Regions from separate parts of the Bacillus sp. OTU530 genome, predicted to be linked through region 2. Evidence: riboswitches for the same ligand, from Rfam matches in the RefSeq annotation. Region 2 holds a riboswitch; each other region holds the start of a gene.
The links. Region 2 has a riboswitch for cyclic di-GMP ahead of AAHB12_RS13340 (thiamine pyrophosphate-binding protein). Riboswitches for the same ligand answer to the same signal wherever they lie in the genome.

Region 1 (5,973 bases), on a different contig from region 2:
GCGGTGACAATGCAGTTGTGATTGCATTAGCTTGTCGAAATCTTCCTGAAAATAAGAAGAAAAAAGCAATTTTTTGGGGGAGTTTTGGTGCTATTGCTTTACGGATAGTCCTTACTTTTGTGACGGTTTGGTTATTGCAGATCCCTTACTTTCAAATCGTAGGAGGAATTTTATTACTGTGGATCGCGGTTAAGCTAATAGATGGTGAAGACGAGGGAGAAGATCTTGAAGGTAGCAGCAGTATGGTTCAGGCGATTAGAACCATCATTATGGCGGACTTAGTAATGAGTCTTGATAATGTCATAGCGATTGCAGGAGTAGCAGAAGGAAACCTTTTGCTCATTATAATCGGATTAGCTGTTAGTATCCCGTTAATCATTTGGTGTAGTCAACTATTAATGAATTTAATGAATCGTTTTCCCATCCTTATTGTATTAGGTGCAGCTCTACTTGGATATACGGCCGGAGAAATGATGTTAAACGATAAAGTGATTGCCCGTTTTGTGGAGAGCAAATTTCCTTTAGGGCATATTATTATTCCAGTTACATTAGCAATTTTGGTTATTATAACTGGCAAGTTAAAAAATAAAGAGCTGGAAAAAACGGACAAGGCTTCGTTGGAGAGGGGCTAATGCCCTTCTCTGCAACATATGACTGATTTTCAAAAAAAAATCTGTGTGAGGGGATTTGAGTTATTTTTTATTGCTGTTGTTTATAAAATCCAATTAATTCCTGAATGGAATGGATTATTTCGCCAAATTGAAATGTAAATAATGACAATGCTGATAAAGAAAAGAAAATAACAGGGACTAGACGAAACCAATGCATTGTATTCCCTCCGTTTCAAAATAATTTAACAAAAATAATATAAAAGTATTTAATAAAGATAATAATACCAATCATAAATTTTATCAAGTGTAAATTTTTATCGGATTAATAATTAATAAGGTTAAGTTTGTGGAGGAAGTGCCGGCGGTAAAATATTTATTCAAGTTTAGTCACATAAAAAATATTTTGTTATTTCTATAATAATACAAGACTTGGTTAACATAGTGTTTTATAACGGACTAAAATATATAATGGTGATTGCTATAATACTTACAATTTTCTACTCTAATTTCTAATAATCTTTATGATTTAATTTCTTATTCCTTAATGTATAAATAACCTTCTGTGAAGGGATTGTTTGGTTTGAATAGAAATAAAAATATGCCTATCATCATTTTCTTGTGTATCTTCTTGTCAATAGTTCTTGTTGTGAATGCTATCCTCCATATTAAGATATATATTGTGTATAGCTCAGGTATCGGTTCTTTATTATTGATAGGAGTAATAGTTCTAACTATTATTATTCTTTATCTCAAGGGTTATAAGTAACGAAAATTTTATCAGGGTGCTCTTTGTAACTGTATACTTTGTCTAGACCGTATCCTTGTTTAATCGGTTCTTTCATTGGTTTTACCTATACATTTCAACTTAACTTCATTATAATAATACGAAGTATTCATATAGTGAATGCTTTTTTCTTTTGGAGAAAACGAAAAAAATATTAAGATAAATATATAGAATGTGTAAAGTTCCGTGTTAATTGCTATTTTTTTAGAACCAGTTATAAAAATTTTGTAATATTTTTCTCTGTACTAAAACTCGACAAAAAATTATAATTATTAAGGGCAAACCTTGTGAAAACTTGGGACGCAAAGCTTTAGGGGCTAAAATAGCGAATGCTATCAAGCTAGCCAGCTGCCGTTCACGGGAAAGAAAAATTAGAGGAGTGAATGTATATGCAAATTGAAAGATTTAATGATGGGGCAGAAGTCTTAAAAGTATTAGCCCACCCTACGCGAATCGCGCTTGTGAATTTTATGATTGAAAAAGGTCCGGTAAATGTAACTACCCTTTATGAGGCGTTCGGAATGCCGCAAAGCACCATTAGCCAGCATTTATCAAGATTAAAATCTGTTAAGATTGTTTCGGGAACACGTAGGGGTTTGGAGATTTATTATGAGGTAAAGGACAAACGGGTAGAAAATATCCTTAATGCGGTAGTTAGTGCTTAAGGGTTATATTACCAAACCGAATTATTTTGAAGCATCTGGTGGAAATCAGGTGCTTTTTTGCATTGTAAGAAAGTATAAGATTAGAGGTTGAATAAAAAAGTTATTAGGAAAATTTCATACTTTCTTCATAAATTTCGAATATTATTGCATTATAGTCGATAAATAAAGTTAGGAGAGTAGTAGAATGAACATTGAAAAGTTTAATGACAGTGCGGAAATTTTAAAGGTATTAGCCCATCCTGCACGAATTGCGCTTGTGAAATTTATGATTGAAAAAGGACCAACAAATGTAACCTCTCTTTACGAAGAGCTTGAAGCGCCGCAAAGTACAGTTAGTCAACATCTATCAAAATTAAAGACTGCCAAGATTATTTCAGGAACGCGCAAAGGTTTAGAGATTTATTATGAGATAAAGGACGAGAGAGTAAAACCTATCCTGAATGCAATGATCAACGCTTAAGTACGATTTGGGTCATGGGTCCTGCACGACTGAGCACACGAAGTAGCTGAATGAAGCAAAAGCTTTATCCACTTTTATGTATGCCGCTTGCCAATGGGTGAGCGGTTTTTATTTTGAATAAATCTATATATTGCTAATTAGACATAAAAAGCGTACACTTACAAGGGAGTTATTTACATTTATTCCAATGCACAATTTAACATAAATGTATTCTCTAAAGAATTATTAAGAATGAAAAGCTATATAAGGAGATTTCAGTATATGTATGCTAAGGCTAAATATGTAGTAGTTAGACAGCAGAATATCCAACAGACAATGTGTTTTGCAAGCGTAGGAAAGCGATTCTCTGCAATCGTCATAGATGTGTTTTGTGTAACAGCAGTATTAGTCACTATATCCTTTTTTCTTACGGCAAATCACTCTGATACATTTTATAAAGGCTGGAAATCCCTATGGATTGATGGGATTTATTTCGCATTAATACCTTTAATTTTAAAAGGTGGCACAATTGGTAGGCTTGTATTAGGGTTAAAATTGATTAAGATAGACGGAAAACAGCTGAATTTTCGTACAATGCTAGTTCGAGAATTTATTGGAAAAGTAGGATTAGGTATGCTTACATTAGGAACTACATATGTGATCAGTATTTTTATGGTGATATTTCGAAAAGATAGACGCGCTATCCATGACTTTGTTGCCAAAACTGCTGTTGTCTATAAGAGAATAGATGAAAACTTAATAAGAGGCGAAAAGTTAAAAAGGTATTCATAAAATTGAACTGAGGTTAGTGTCATAGGAGGATTTAACATGAATTACATTCAAGAATTAAGATCTGCTGTAGGAACTCGTCCATTAATATTAACTGCTGCAGGTGTGATCTTACTCGATACTGAAGGCAGAATTCTGTTGCAGCATAGAACAGATACAAACGACTGGGGGTTACCGGGTGGTTTTATGGAAATTGGTGAAACGATTGAGGATACAGCGAGAAGAGAGATTTTTGAAGAAACAGGGTTAACGGTGGGGGAATTAAAGCTTTTTCATATTTTTTCAGGGGACCAAATGTATTATGAATACCCTAATGGTGATCAAGTATATAATGTTATTATTTGTTACTATTCTTCTGATATCACTGGAGAGATTAGACTTGATGAAGAGAGTAAAGAACTTAGATATTTTGATATTCAATCCTTCCCAGAAAACATAATGACAACAAGTAAAGTAATGTTGGATAAATATGTAAGTGGGAAAACCGAATAGTGAAGCGGATGTTCTGTAGTGAAAGGAGCGGGCAGGGTTAACAGGGAGGGTAAGCGATGGGGACTCAAGAGAAACGAATTAAAATTATATCGTTGGTTTGGTTAATTATTACCCAGATTGTGGCGGTATTATCAACATTGTTTTGGTTTATGGGTTGGGCCATGGCATTTGCTGAGGATGCATTTGCATCAGTAGCAACTATCTTTGTAACAAGTTACCCGCTATTTGTTATTGTTTCAATTATTATGGGATGGATCATCTTCATGAAGAAGAAATATTTACAATTGGTTTTGTGGAGTGTATTGCCGGTTATATGGTGGTTAATATTTTTCACACTAGGCAAGATCTAATAAATAGGCTTTTGTAAATAAAGAGCGGCTCTGGCTGCTCTTTTATGTTTAAATCTGGGCTCGGATAAGATGGGGGTGTTGTTTTAAGAAAAGTGTGGGTTTAAAAGATCTGTAAAAGGTCTATACAAAGAAAGCGTTTTTATTTGTAATTAATGTACAAAGTTGAATTTGTGAAAGTAAGTGATATTTAGGTTTTTTACCAAATTTTCATGTAAGAAAGGTAATCTATAGACAGTTACGATGAGAATAGTGCTAGGAAAGGAAGGCGAAGTCAAATGATTATACTTGAGCAAATGCAAAATGGACAGGGAGTTATCAACGCCCAATCAACAGTCTATCAAACTCCTCTAGAACAGGAAGGAAGTGTGTTTAAAGGAGTTCTGTGGGGATCGTTATTGAGCGTACCTCTTTGGGGTATAATCATTGCTGGTTTTCATTTCTTCTCTTAAGAAATGTGAATTTTTTTAACGTAAAATTATTATAGACATTTAACCATTTACCAGGGGGAGCTAGCTGCATAGCTCTCTTTTTATTTATTCTAGACCGCTTTTTGTTGTTTAAATTACCAAAATAGGGAAAATGTGTTATAATGAACTTACCCCTAATATGTTATGGCGCGCTTTGGCTATTTGCCGAGGCGTTTTCTTTATACACAAAAAATCACTCAACAGTACTGCTGAGTGGCAAAAAGGAGAAGTCATAACGTGTTCCCATAATTCTTCAGCAGCTTCCCATTTATCTTTTGTAGAAGCTGCAAATGATTCACTATGATCAACATCAACGCACCTATAGTTGCTACATCTATGCTCACGATAGATATGGCCAATCTTTCCTTCCCGACAATAGACATTGTACATATCGGCCGCTGTTTGGGAGACAAGTTCGAATTTCGCTCTTAATGCTCTTTGTGCCAACAATTTAGCAGCTTGATTCAAATTCGACACACCTCACTTTTAGATATCATCATACCTATTTATCAGTTTTATCAGAATATTGATAAATTAAACATCTCTCTTTAACATGGTACTACTCTTAAAAACAGGGGAAAAACGTACTAGGCTATTGTGAGAACATAAAATGTATAGTTATTCCTTAATGTGCCGTTACTAAAGCCTGACAAGATTTGTTTAAGTGGGGAACGAGTTGAATCGAATCAAAACATCATTGTTAGTAATTTACGGGCCGCTCTTAGCCGTCCTTTTTATTTGCAATTGGTTTTATTTCCTCTAAACCTGACTATCTTAATAATAAGTCAAAAAAGAGAGGTCGATATTATGGAGAGAGAAGGGAATTTTGCGAGAGGATGCCTTTGGGGATTGGTAATCTCTATTCCATTATGGATTGCACTTATCTGGTTGGTTAAGAGCGTTATTGAATAGCTTTATAACTGGAAGAGTCCTATTTCCGGTCTTTTTTCTTTTGCCTTGAAATTGAAAGGCGGTGAGAAGAATGTGTGAACAGATCAGAACCGACTGCCCTTTTTATGGTCATATCTTAACTTGGATGATATAAGCTTGTTATTTCACACTGCAAAAGGGTGTAAATTTCCATCTGGAAGTGAATGCGACGTAGCCGGAAATTTTAGGAATACAGTATAAGTAGAGCTACACCTCTGTCTTCGCCCGAGAGCAGGGCTTGCCATTCGGCGAGTTTTCTTTACAGGATAAGAAAGGATAGCTTTTCGGGGTGATGTCTAGCTCCCAAGGCCCAACACAGGCAGACTCCAGGCTGAATCTCCGCAAAAGGCAAAAAGCGCCTTTTACTCCGGCCCACCCCTACGTTGCCATAAAAGGCGGGCCTTGTCCGCTTTTCTTAATTAGTAAACGTAAAGTTTGTAAAAAGT
Region 2 (5,973 bases):
ATGTCAACGCCGAGCCGCGTATCCTGCAGCGCGCCATTTTCGAGAATGACCACCATGAGCTAGGGATTATTTTTGTACAGCGTGATTATGATTTGGATATAGAAGCGGTGTAATTTTGTGCTTGGTGATAAAAGTTTAGAATCCTGGCAGAGGTAAATATACTTATCAAAAAAGCTACGTACGATTCCTCGTTACTGTAGCTTTTTTCTTTTTTACACTTTCAGAAAGTATAAAGTTCTAGCTAGAAGACAATTCGACGTAGCGAGAAATTTTAGGAATACAGTATAAGTAGGGCTACGCCTCTGTCTTCGCCCAAAGGTAGGGCTCGCCAATCGGCGAGTTTTTTTTATTAAGAAAATATTTATGTTCTTTAGGATTTTCACTGTATTTTCTCTTTTCTCTACTACAATTCAAAGTGTAGACAAGGTAGCTTATCGAAAAGGAGGTGACAGTGATGAAAAAAGGAAAATGGCTTGTGTGGGCGTTTATTACTGTAGCAGTGTTTGTAATTGCGCGCATCACATTCCAGCAGCTTAACGTGTTTGGAGGAGGCCTCGGATCACAAGGCATGCATCAGTTCCAAGGCGGCGGATTTGCTCCAGGAGGACATTTCCGTGGCGGCACAGAGTTTTCTTCTGGAATGGGTAGACATGGTCATATGCATGGATTTGGGATTATCCATATTCTGATACAAGCCGGTCTTTTCATAATCGGATGGGTAACATGGAAGCTTGCCGCGGGCAATCGAATCCGTAAATGGATTGGAATTGCACTCATGGTATGGGCAGCTATTCTGTTATTGCCAAAGGTGCTGATTCTTCCGATTATTCTTGTAGCAGCTTATCTTGCTTATAAAAACGGCCGAAATGAGGACGCCTCTTCTGCAAATTATGTACAAGCAGAAGCAGCAGGCGTTTCTAGCTTGGATTCACATAAACTTGATTACTTAGACGAATGGGAAAATAAAATCCATAAGGAGGAGCAGTAAGATGGGGATTTTTAGACGAATAAAAAATATCGCACTTGCTGATGTGCATGGTGTGCTTGATAAAGCGGAAGATCCACTCAGCATGATCAAGCAATACTTGCGCGAGATGGAGGAGCAGCTCGTAAAGGCGCAGCAGGCACTGTCTGAGCAGCTGTTTTTGGAGAAAAAGTATGAAATGCTTACTTTGCAAACGCAGGAAGCTGTTGAAAAGCGCCTTAGACAAGCAAACCTTGCAGTGGAGCGAAATGAGGACGAAATTGCAAAATTAGCGCTGCAGGATAAGATTGTACAGGAACGCAAGCTAGCATCGTACAAGCAACAGTATGAAGCGATGCAAGTACAAACTACTAATTTGTATGAAAAGGTAAAGGCTCTGCAGGAAAAGTATGAAGAGCTGAAGCTGAAGCAGCAGGAGCTGATCGCCAGAGCGCATGCTGCGAGGGCTGTGAAGGAAATCAATACAACAATTGCGTCTTTTAGTGCAGATAACGCAATGCGCGGCTTTGCCAGAATGGAAGAGCGCATCTGGGCGTTAGAAGCTGAAGCAAAAGCAAGCCAAGAAATTGCAGCTCCACATCAACCGAGCATGAACCCCCTCTTGCAGGCTGAAGTGGAACAGCAATTGGAACAGTTAAAAGCAGCGAAGTCCTAAGGAAGGACAAGCTGCTCGACTTAGCTAAACCCTTTCTCATGTTATGCCTTACCCCCCTTATTTAATATAAATTGTTGTCCCTCCGTTTGGGGGGATTTTTTTTATACTTTAAGAAAGTATAAATTTCTAGCAGGAAGACCATTCGACGTAGTGAGAAATTTTAGGAACAAAGTATAAGTGCAACTACACCTCTGTCTTCGCCTAACGGCTTGCCAATCGGTTACTGTAAGAAAGGATAACTTTTCGGGGCGATGTCTAGCTCCCAAGGCCAAAGTGGCAGCATAGGGCTGAACCTCCGCAAAAGGAAAAAAGCGTCTTTTACTCCGGCCCACCCCTACGCTGCCATAAAAGGCGGGCCTTGTCTGCTTTTCTTAATGCTTTAAGCATTCGTTTCATCTTCTTATAGTGCTATCCTCTCAACAGCGTTGGTGGGATTTCTTCTTGATCAACCATTACCTCAACTACTGTCGGTCCGTTGTGATTGTTCAGAGCTTCCTTGAGAGCCAGGTGTAAGTCTTCAATAGTCCAACACTTAAAGGATAATGCTCCCATTGCTTCACTATATTTTTTAACGTTGAGTTCATTTTTGAAAATAGTGCCAACAGCTTTTCCAGCATTGTTTGACATACCTTTATCGACCATATCAAGTCTTCCATTATTCAAAACAATAAAGATAGTAGCTGCATTGCTGTCAACTGCTGTTGAAACCTCATTTCCATGCATAAAAAAGCATCCATCACCTGTTAAACAGACGATAGGCTTAGTAGGATTGCTTAACTTCGCACCAATACTAAAACCAATAGCATGTCCCATTGCGCCAAAAACATCATCAAAATAGAATGTGGCCTGCTTTGTCAGTGTTAGGTGCTGAATAGCATAAAAGGAATGGCTGCCATCATCACCAAAGAAAACAGTATCTGCGGGAAAATTCTCTCTTAGGGCAGCAATGACTTGCTTTGCTAGTAGCCTTTCAACTGTAATCGGTGTTTCCTTTTGTAGCTCTGCACTAATATGTATCTGCGGCTTTGAAAAAGGTTTAGCTAATCTATCTGTCTTAATTAATTTTAATAAACTCTCAAGATTATGCTTAGCGTCACCAAGAACAAGCTGTGTTGCAACAGGAATTGATTTGCCAATAAACGTATAGTCGTAATCAAAATGAATAATTTTATCTGGATACAAAGCGGGATCCAGTCCAACAATAGACATATCAGATAACTTAGATCCTATTACAATTATGAGATCACTCTTATTCTTTAAATACTCACTAGCTTTTGCAGAGCCGCCTAGTCCAAACCCATCTAGGGACAGATCATGTGTTGTTGGAAATGTTCCTTTTCCGCCAGGTGTTGTCATGACTGGTATGTTAAAGGTTTCCGCTAAACGAATGACTTCCTCATAGGCTCTGGAGGAATGCACACCTTTTCCTAAAATCATGACAGGCCGCTTAGAAGTTAAAATACAATCTAAGGCTTGTTGTAACTCCTTTTGGGTCGCTATCACATGTGGAGCTTCATCGGGTATGTCTAAAATAAAAGATTCTGCCTGCTCATCCAATACATCCATAGGGAGTGAAAGGTGAACAGGTCCCTTCACTCCATATAATGCGCTCTCAATAGCATGAGAAAAAATACTTTTAAATGATTCAGCTCGGTCTATGCGTGCGCTAAATTTTGTTACTGGCTCAAACATTTTTATTAAGTCTGTCCCAAATGCTGAAGAGTCTTGTCCAAACGGTTTACCCATATCTTTAGCAGAGGGGTGCCCTGTAATAAAAACAACTGGTAAATGCCATGCTTTTGCTTGTGCCGCAGCCGTCAGCAAATTGGTGCCGCCTGGACCAGAAGTACCTATTGCGACTCCAATAGAATCATTCATTAAGGAATAACCAGAAGCAATATAACCAGCTCCAGTTTCATGCCTAGTTAGATTGAATTGAATACCATGGTTCTCTAATTCGAGTAAAATTGGAACAATAGGTTTTCCAGGAACACCAAATGCATGACGTACACCCATATTCTTAAGATTAATAGCAAGGATTTCTGCAACTTTTCTCATGTCATTAAAATTCCTTTCGCTTGAGATTCAGCAAATATAAAAAAACCCCTGTATAGACATAAATGGGGTGAAAATAAAGATTTATGTAACCCAGCCATCATAGTACAACTGCCGTAGACCTGTAGGCTTTACGTCCTCGACTTGGGACGGGTTTGCCTCATATAGATTTAGCTGTTTCCTGTTACGAATTAAAATTTATTATCAGTACTTTAGGACATAAAAATATAACGCTTCGTATCACGATTTAAATATGCTATATATCTATATGGGCGTTAACTTATGTATTATTTAGGAACCGTTTCATTTTGCGGACTGGCAAATACAAAAAACACCCTATATAGACATAAATAGGGCGTAAACAAAAAATTTATGCAACCCAGCCATCATAGCACAACTGCCGTAGATCTGTAGGCTTTGCGTCCTCGACTTTCGACGAGTTTGCCCTATTTAGATTTCATTTTTCCTGCTGCAAATTAACGCTGCAAGGTGGCGTGACATTGCTCCTAAATTCATGTAAAACAATTGGAAAATCCGCTTTTCAATAAATTTAAATATAATTTATCACGTATTCTGAATAAAATAAACCAATATTCGACAAATTATTAGTTCTTTTACACTGTAGGAAAGTATAAATTTCGGAGGCAAATTCGACGCAGTCCGGAATTTTAGGAATATAGTGTAAGTGCAACTACACCTCTGTCTTCACTCAAGGGCAGAGCCTGCCAATCGGCGAGTTTTCTTTATAAAAAACTAAAGGGAATTCTAAACTACCGGGAGAGAAAAGCAAAAAATTTTCAACATATGTATACAAAGGCTGCAAAATGTGAGAGATAAACATATGCAAAAGGGATTTCAAAGACCGTATCGGTCTGTTTGAAATCCCTTTTTATACATAGGCTATCAGAAGATTAACGCATTCCTCTGCCTTTGCCGCCTATTCCCTTATCATAGCCAAAGTTATGATAGTTATCTTGAAATAATGTTTTTGCTGTTTCAGGGGATTTAGTAGAAATCTCCTTCATAAGCTCTTTTGTTGTTTTATTGGCTGTATCAATACCGAGCTCTTTTGCTGCCTTTAACACTTTCGCATCTTGGACTTCCTTAGCTAATGTTTGGGTGTCCTTATCATCGGTGGAGATGCCAAGCTCTTTTGCATCTTTTTTCACCTGCGCGTCACGCACCTCACTGACTAAAGTTTCTGTGTCTTTGCCGTCAGTAGAGATGCCGAGCTCTTTTGCTTCAGCTTTCACCTTTGTATTACGAATTTCTTTTTGGAGTGTTTCACTGTCCTTACCGTCGGTGGAAATGCCAAGCTCCTTTGCTTCAGCCTTCACCTTTGTATCACGAATTTCTTTTTGGAGTGTTTCACTGTCTTTACCGTCGGTGGAAATGCCAAGCTCCTTTGCTTCAGCCTTCACCTTTGTATCACGAATTTCTTTTTGGAGTGTTTCACTGTCCTTACCGTCGGTGGAAATGCCAAGCTCCTTTGCTTCAGCCTTCACCTTTGTATCACGAATTTCCTTTTGGAGTGTTTCACTGTCTTTATCGTCAGTGGAAATGCCAAGCTCCTTTGCTTCAGCCTTCACCTTCGTATCACGAATTTCTTTTTGGAGTGTTTCACTGTCCTTACCGTCGGTGGAAATGCCAAGCTTCTTTGCTTCAGCCTTCACCTTTGTATCACGAATTTCTTTTTGGAGTGTTTCACTGTCTTTACCGTCGGTGGAAATGCCGAGCTCCTTTGCTTCAGCCTTCACCTTTGTATCACGAATTTCTTTTTGGAGTGTTTCACTGTCTTTACCGTCAGTGGAAATGCCAAGCTCCTTTGCTTCCTGCTTTAACTGGACATCGCGCACTTCTTTAGCTAAAGTTTGTGTATCTTTACCATCTGTTGCAATTCCTAATTCCTTTGCCTTTTGTGTAACAGCCTCCGTGCTTAGTTCTTTTCCATGACCATATTTCTGTTCCGCTGCTTGTGTTGTTTGCGTTGTAGTGCTTTGCGCTGCAAATGCCGGCATACCGTTTACAAGTCCGATTCCGAAGGCGAGAGTTCCTGCAGCTACGATTCCTAATGTGCGTCTTTTCATGACCTTTTCCTCCTATAGTGTTGATATGTATGTGTATGTGGTTTCGTTGCACTGTAAGAAAGTATAAATTTCCAGCTGGAAGTGAATTCGACGTAGCAGGAAATTTTAGGAATACAGTATAAGTGCAACTACGCCTCTGTCTTCGCCCAAGGGTGGGCATTGTCCGCTTTTCTTACACTGTGAGAATATAT
Region 3 (5,973 bases), on a different contig from region 2:
TAGCTACAGAATCTTAATGCAGATTGGAGAATTCCAGTCTGTTTTTGTTTGCTCTAATTTGGTAACATAGAAACGAAGGGAGTTGGTACGATGTGGAAAAAAGTTGGAGCTGCTGGTATTATAGCTTTGACGTTGGGGATAACAGTAGCCGGCAATCTGCATTTTAAGGACAAAATTAAAGCCGCAACAAATAACATGAAAACGGTGCTTCAGGATGCTGTACCTGGAGGACAATCGCAGGACTCTTCTTATACCGAGTACATGAAGAATCTGCCAGAGGCAGTACAAACGAAAATCAAACAGGCGATAGAGACGAAAAAGCCTCTTCAGCTTGTGATTGCTGGGGATGAAGCTGTAACAGGCTGGCCTGAGATACTAACAAAAAATCTACAGGATACATACGGGCCTGGTGTTTTTCAGGTTACTGTGAAATCGTACCCACAAAAAACAACGCAGCAATGGGTAGATGAGCAGATTTTTGAGGATATAGCCCATTCGAAGCCTGATATTGTATTGTACGAGCCTTCTTTGCTTGTTGATGCCGGTGTAATTGGAAAGCAGAAGTCGATGAGTAATATTTCTGTCATTTTGGATGAGATCACAAAGAGCGTCCCAGGTGTTGCTATATTCGTACAGCCGCCGAATCCGCTGCACCAGGCAAAGAATTATCCGATTACTATAAAATTATTAAAAGACAGCATGGAAAGCAAGGGCATTACATATCTAGATCATTGGCAAAGCTGGCCTGATCCAAATGGAGATGATATTGTAAATTATCTTGAAAAATCGGATGGCTGGGCAAATTCAGAGGGACAGCAGGTTTGGGCACAATATTTAACAAACTATTTTACAGGGGACCAAAAGGAATAGAATAGGAATCTACCTGAATATGTTGACTTCATTTCTGTTTACTCCTACGATTAAAGAGAGTACATACAGCAGTGAGGGGGAGCGGGAGTGTTTTCGGATTTTTTAAAGAAAAATAAGAAGATGGCATGGTTTCTGGCGATTGTGCGGTTTTTCTTAGGAATTGTATGGTTTAGGCATGGGTTTGAAAAAATTTCAAACAAAAGCTTTGATGCTTCCGTCTTTCTGAAAGATGCAATTGCTAAAACATCAGGGACTGATCCAGTTGTGCAGGATTGGTGGGCATTTATCGCAAAGTACTTTTTCCTGCCGAATGTTGATATTTTGAATTATCTTGTGCCAATTGGGGAGTTCTTCGTCGGTCTTGGTCTCATGACCGGTGCATTTACAAGACCGGCTCTCTGTTTTGCTCTTATTATGAATTTCTCCTATTTACTAAGCGGCTCCATGAATATTAATCCACAAATGATTCTTTGGTCATGGCTGCTTCTATCGGCACGTGATAATGCTGGACGAGTTGGGGCGGATGGTTGGATTTTTTCTTCTATTAAGAGGAAAATGGCTGCACCGCCAGCCAAGCCGCCGGCTAAACCGCCAGCATGAAAAAAGCCTGTTGAAGGCTTTTTTTGTTTTGCTCACGGAGTTCGATAGTTGAACAGAATATAAATATTTTACTCATGGAAAGATAAATATATAATAGTACTTATAATCTATAATTCGTACGAAAGGGCAAAGTTACTGAAAGGTGACGACGCAAAGCTATAGGGGCTAAGGTTCTTTGAACTATGCCAGCCAGTTTCCGAATACAATTTCCTTTGGTCGATTTATGCAAGATTATGAACAAGGACTAATGGAGGGATTATTTATGTGGGGTTTTATTTCAGCTCTTTTTGCTTGTAGTATTGTGACTGTTTTTATTATGAGTTTGCTAAGGGGGACTAAAAGAATTAATCAACCTATCGATTATGATGAATTAGTGATCCAAAAAGCAAGATACTACCTATCCATGCGTAAATTACCAGCAATGCAAGGGCAAAGATGAAAGATAAACTCAAACAATGGAAAGCAGATTTACGGGAAATCCAAGAAGAAAAAAGGTTGAAAAAACAAAAACATAAGAAAAGTAAGAAATTCAGTGCTAATACATCTGATTTAATGGGCGTGAATCAACCAAAATATATGAAAAATAAAGGGAGATGGCGTCAAAAGTAAAGGCTAAATCGTCTTAATAAGGTGCATGTGATGTGAACATGGGAATGTGTAACGAGGATAGGGCTCGATAGTTGAACAGAATACGGCTTTGGAAATAAATCGAGGGCGACCTAGGCAGCTCTTTTTCTTTTGTTTTGAAAAGGGAAGAAACATGAATAGCATGGCTTTGTTTTAAATAAAACCGTATTATGCTCCCCTTCTTAAGATGTTAATTTATATAATGTAAGAATTTCGTTTTGACGCTCTAATATTGGTGTAACTTTCTTAATTATTTGACGTAATTTCTTCAAAATTATATGTCACCAGCCCGCTCTAGCAAAGTAAATCCACCCGGTCCTCAAAAAGAACCGGAAACAAAACAATAGGATAGCAAGCAAAACGTTGTACATCTACAGCCTAAATTCGTAGCATGCTAACTAATAATTTTCTAAGAACTTGAATTTACTTCAAGTTCTTTTTTTGTGTTGAAAGGAGGTTATGCACTTTCTGTGAAAGAATAAAAAGTGCCATAATTTAAGAAATGGACAAAAAAAATAGAAGGTATTAACCCTCTACGAAAAAATATTTAGCTATGTATTTTACTATCTCGCCCTTCTTCTTCTTTCTTCTTCTCTTCCTTCTTCTCTCAATGCTTCGTCACGGTCATGACTAAGCAAAGCTGAAAAGGCTATTCCTAATACTGTGATAACCATTTTAAAAGGCCACTTAAAGAAAACTCGCCAAAATCCAAATTTTTTTATTAGTAAAATATTTATACCCCATCCTACTATCATTACTAATAGCCACAACCAGCCATCCATTAATACGTCTCTCCTATCAATATTTGAACTTCCCGCTTAATGTAAAATCGATTACTTTCTTCTCAATAAGTCTTCTATTCTATCCAGCTTGTCCTCTATGGTGTCTCCGGCCAATAACCTACCTATAATTGGAATAATAACAAAGATAACAAAAATAATAATAAATACCTTAATAATTTGCCATCCATTACTCAAGGTTTTAGCCGGGTGGGTAACCATCCACTTAAAATCGTCTAAAATGCCCCAATTACCTGTAAAAGCCATGTACCCCACAAAGAAGATGACGCACATTAACAATCTCAATAAAAACTTATTCATGTCTTCTTCTCCCTACAACATCTAATTTCAAATCTAGCATATTCAAATCTATTATAAAGAAAATGTTGGTAGGCTTACCATGGTAATTGATTCCTGTTAATTTGAGGGCTATTTTTTATCTTTTTGATGTCATAACTTAAGAAAGTTACAAATATCGGTTCAGCTTTACACTAAATTTGCATATTATCCCTTTATGAAATATGTTCAGGTAGTATAATTTTCATTGTTTAGAAAAAGGAGGTAAATATATGGATTTTAGAATTATTAGGGATGCAGCGGGAAAAGCCATTGGACTTGAAAGGGTGCATGGTGGGACTACTATAGCACTAATCTTGACAATACTTTTGGCACCCTTCATTTTCTTACTCTTTTCTGGTGCAATCATGAATGCGACATATTATCATTGGTCCTTTTTAACTAAATTATTTATTGTTTTCACAATAATTCTCTGTGTATTATCCAAGCGTGGAAGCAAAGGGAGATATGGAAGTAGTTTACTTGTTTCGTTTCTTCTTTTCCCTTATATGATCATTACACCATTATTTCTTCTTGCTCCATTCGGTTTTCTTGTGGAGCAAACAAGTCTGGGTGATTACCTTGTTGGGGAAACTAACAAATCACATCTTTTACCTAGTTACTTGTTCTTTGGTCTGGCCCCTTTGTTTGTAGTTGGAATTACCAGGGGGCTGCTAAGTTTTTTTGCAGCCTGGTCAGACGGTTCAGGGGAAAAGAAAAAACAAAAAAGAGTACAAGAAATGAAACCGATGGAAGAAGTAAAAGAAAGACGGTTAACAATGTTGGCACGGGCAGAGAAGGAAATTGAGAAGAGAAATAGACGATCCTGATAACGCTATTTTGTAGTAGGTCAGGGGCAGCTATCGGCTGTCTCTTTTAGATAGATATTTTTCAAGGGTAGTCCAGAGCTGCTCTCTTTATTTTGTAGAAAGAGGATAAGGAAGTGGAAGACATCCGTGAAATCAAGCAGGAACAGAAGGATATGCAAAGGGATACGCGTAATCTCAAAACTCGGATTACTGTGAATGGGCGAGAGATTACGGACATTAACAAACAATTGGAAAAATCAATAGCAATACAGCGTGGATTTTGCGCATGATCATTGATGCTATCGTGGTTAGATTAATTGGTCTACTTATGAAGGGGCGTATGAGAGTATTAAAAATCTTATGAAATCCTCTCAGCACCAGTAGGGCTTTCCTAACATATAATAATAGGACAAGTTGATAATATTGGGAGGAGAGTGATATATGGAAGGAAACGAATGTCCAAAAGAAGAGATGAAACAATATAATGAAGAACAAAAGAACCTATACCGAGATGTCCGTTCCTTAGAAACAAAGGTACTTCTGAATGAAATCAAAGGAGAGCTTCAAGGAATCAAAAGTAATACCACCTGGATTCTACGTGTTATCATAGGTGCCGTTATTACGTATATCTTATCAGTTTTATTTCGGGGTGGGCTGTAAGATTACTCTAGATAGGTGGGACTATACGGTCTATTGATTCATGTTTGTAATAGGAGATAGTGAGATAAATAAAGGGATTTACTATGAAGCTCACAAAAGGGGGCATTTTTAAGGGGTGGCGTAACTGGAAAACTATGGTTGCCCTTTTTTCACACTGTAGGAAAGTATAGATTTCCAACGAGAAACGAATTCAACGTAGTCGGAAATTTTGGGAACCCAGTATAAGTAGGGCTACGCCCCTGTCTTCGCCCAAGGGTAGGGCTCGCTAATCAGCGAGTTTTCTTTATTGGCCGGCTTAATTGTAACCCATTATAATCTTTTGCATTGGGAAATCGAGCTAGACTTTTGGAAAGAAATTGTATTTACGATTGGTGTTCCTTTGGGATTTGGACCAACCATGAAACGAACGGAGATGCTGGATAATGACACTCACATTAAACTGGTTGCTTGAGAAAGCGAACAAGAAACTAAATATGGCAGGGGTGAATTTTTGGACAGCAGATAATGTTTTTAACAGTCAGAAGTAGTTTATCTAAGCTATTTGTTTTATTTCTTGGACTTGTTTCATAATCTATATTAAAGAAAAGTATTCAGTAGATAACATCTGAGGAAATGGAGGTGAAAGAAATGAAATGGCGTTATATTTTGCTGCTTGCATTAATGGGTGGCCTCCTCTATTTAGCAAATACGAATCCAGAAAAGGGAGAATACACAAAGTGGGCTTCCGAGCAGCTTATTCAGGGGAGTGATCTTCATAAGGCGTTATCGAAAACCGAACAGGAGGATGCAGGCAGTCTTTTTGGGGAGCTGGCGTCCCTTGGTAAGCGACTAACAGAGAAATACGTACAGCCACAGGTTGGTTTGTTAATTGAAGAGTATACAACAAAGAAGGACTATATATTTTTTTCTACATATACAACCTCATTCACCATCGGAGGGAAAACTTATACGTATGTAACAGTTGGTGCAGCGAATCGTTTCGTGCCGATTCAAGTACCAGAACAAACGAAGGAGGAAGGAGCCTAGGCTCCTTCCTTTTTCGTACTGTAAGAAAGTATAAATTTCTGGCTGAAAGATAATTCGACGTAGCGAGAAATTTTAAGAATAAAGTATAAGGGCAATTACAACTCTGTCTTCATCCAAGGGCAGGGCACACCAATCGACGAGTTTTCTTTATTGATAATGATTGATTATTACAGAGACATAGGGTTAAACATTTGTATATAGAAGCTTAAGCCAACCGATAAGCGAAACCCATAAAATGAACGACAGGACACTTCCAAAAAACAGTC

Region 1: another riboswitch for cyclic di-GMP. It lies ahead of AAHB12_RS05740 (ArsR/SmtB family transcription factor); the one in region 2 lies ahead of AAHB12_RS13340 (thiamine pyrophosphate-binding protein).
Region 3: another riboswitch for cyclic di-GMP. It lies ahead of AAHB12_RS07725 (hypothetical protein); the one in region 2 lies ahead of AAHB12_RS13340 (thiamine pyrophosphate-binding protein).

Annotation. Positions count from the first base shown of each region.
Region 1 covers NZ_JASATP010000005.1:206,274-212,246, forward strand. The annotation lists gene AAHB12_RS05730 (TerC family protein) at 1-632, shown strand, start outside; gene AAHB12_RS05735 (hypothetical protein) at 700-828, opposite strand; cyclic di-GMP riboswitch class I at 1,663-1,751, shown strand; gene AAHB12_RS05740 (ArsR/SmtB family transcription factor) at 1,779-2,060, shown strand; gene AAHB12_RS05745 (ArsR/SmtB family transcription factor) at 2,245-2,520, shown strand; gene AAHB12_RS05750 (RDD family protein) at 2,782-3,291, shown strand; gene AAHB12_RS05755 (NUDIX hydrolase) at 3,328-3,780, shown strand; gene AAHB12_RS05760 (hypothetical protein) at 3,837-4,130, shown strand; gene AAHB12_RS05765 (hypothetical protein) at 4,406-4,579, shown strand; gene AAHB12_RS05770 (hypothetical protein) at 4,715-5,065, opposite strand.
Region 2 covers NZ_JASATP010000015.1:87,468-93,440, forward strand. The annotation lists gene AAHB12_RS13325 (PDZ domain-containing protein) at 1-113, shown strand, start outside; gene AAHB12_RS13330 (hypothetical protein) at 455-988, shown strand; gene AAHB12_RS13335 (PspA/IM30 family protein) at 990-1,640, shown strand; gene AAHB12_RS13340 (thiamine pyrophosphate-binding protein) at 2,049-3,698, opposite strand; cyclic di-GMP riboswitch class I at 3,780-3,865, opposite strand; cyclic di-GMP riboswitch class I at 4,066-4,151, opposite strand; gene AAHB12_RS31780 (BspA family leucine-rich repeat surface protein) at 4,920-5,648, shown strand.
Region 3 covers NZ_JASATP010000007.1:189,762-195,734, forward strand. The annotation lists gene tagU (polyisoprenyl-teichoic acid--peptidoglycan teichoic acid transferase TagU) at 1-17, shown strand, start outside; gene AAHB12_RS07715 (SGNH/GDSL hydrolase family protein) at 91-870, shown strand; gene AAHB12_RS07720 (DoxX family protein) at 958-1,470, shown strand; cyclic di-GMP riboswitch class I at 1,586-1,671, shown strand; gene AAHB12_RS07725 (hypothetical protein) at 1,646-1,909, shown strand; gene AAHB12_RS07730 (hypothetical protein) at 1,906-2,079, shown strand; gene AAHB12_RS07735 (hypothetical protein) at 2,661-2,879, opposite strand; gene AAHB12_RS07740 (hypothetical protein) at 2,931-3,197, opposite strand; gene AAHB12_RS07745 (hypothetical protein) at 3,446-4,042, shown strand; gene AAHB12_RS31685 (hypothetical protein) at 4,156-4,311, shown strand; gene AAHB12_RS07755 (hypothetical protein) at 4,463-4,681, shown strand; gene AAHB12_RS07760 (hypothetical protein) at 4,968-5,132, shown strand; gene AAHB12_RS07765 (DUF4359 domain-containing protein) at 5,309-5,707, shown strand.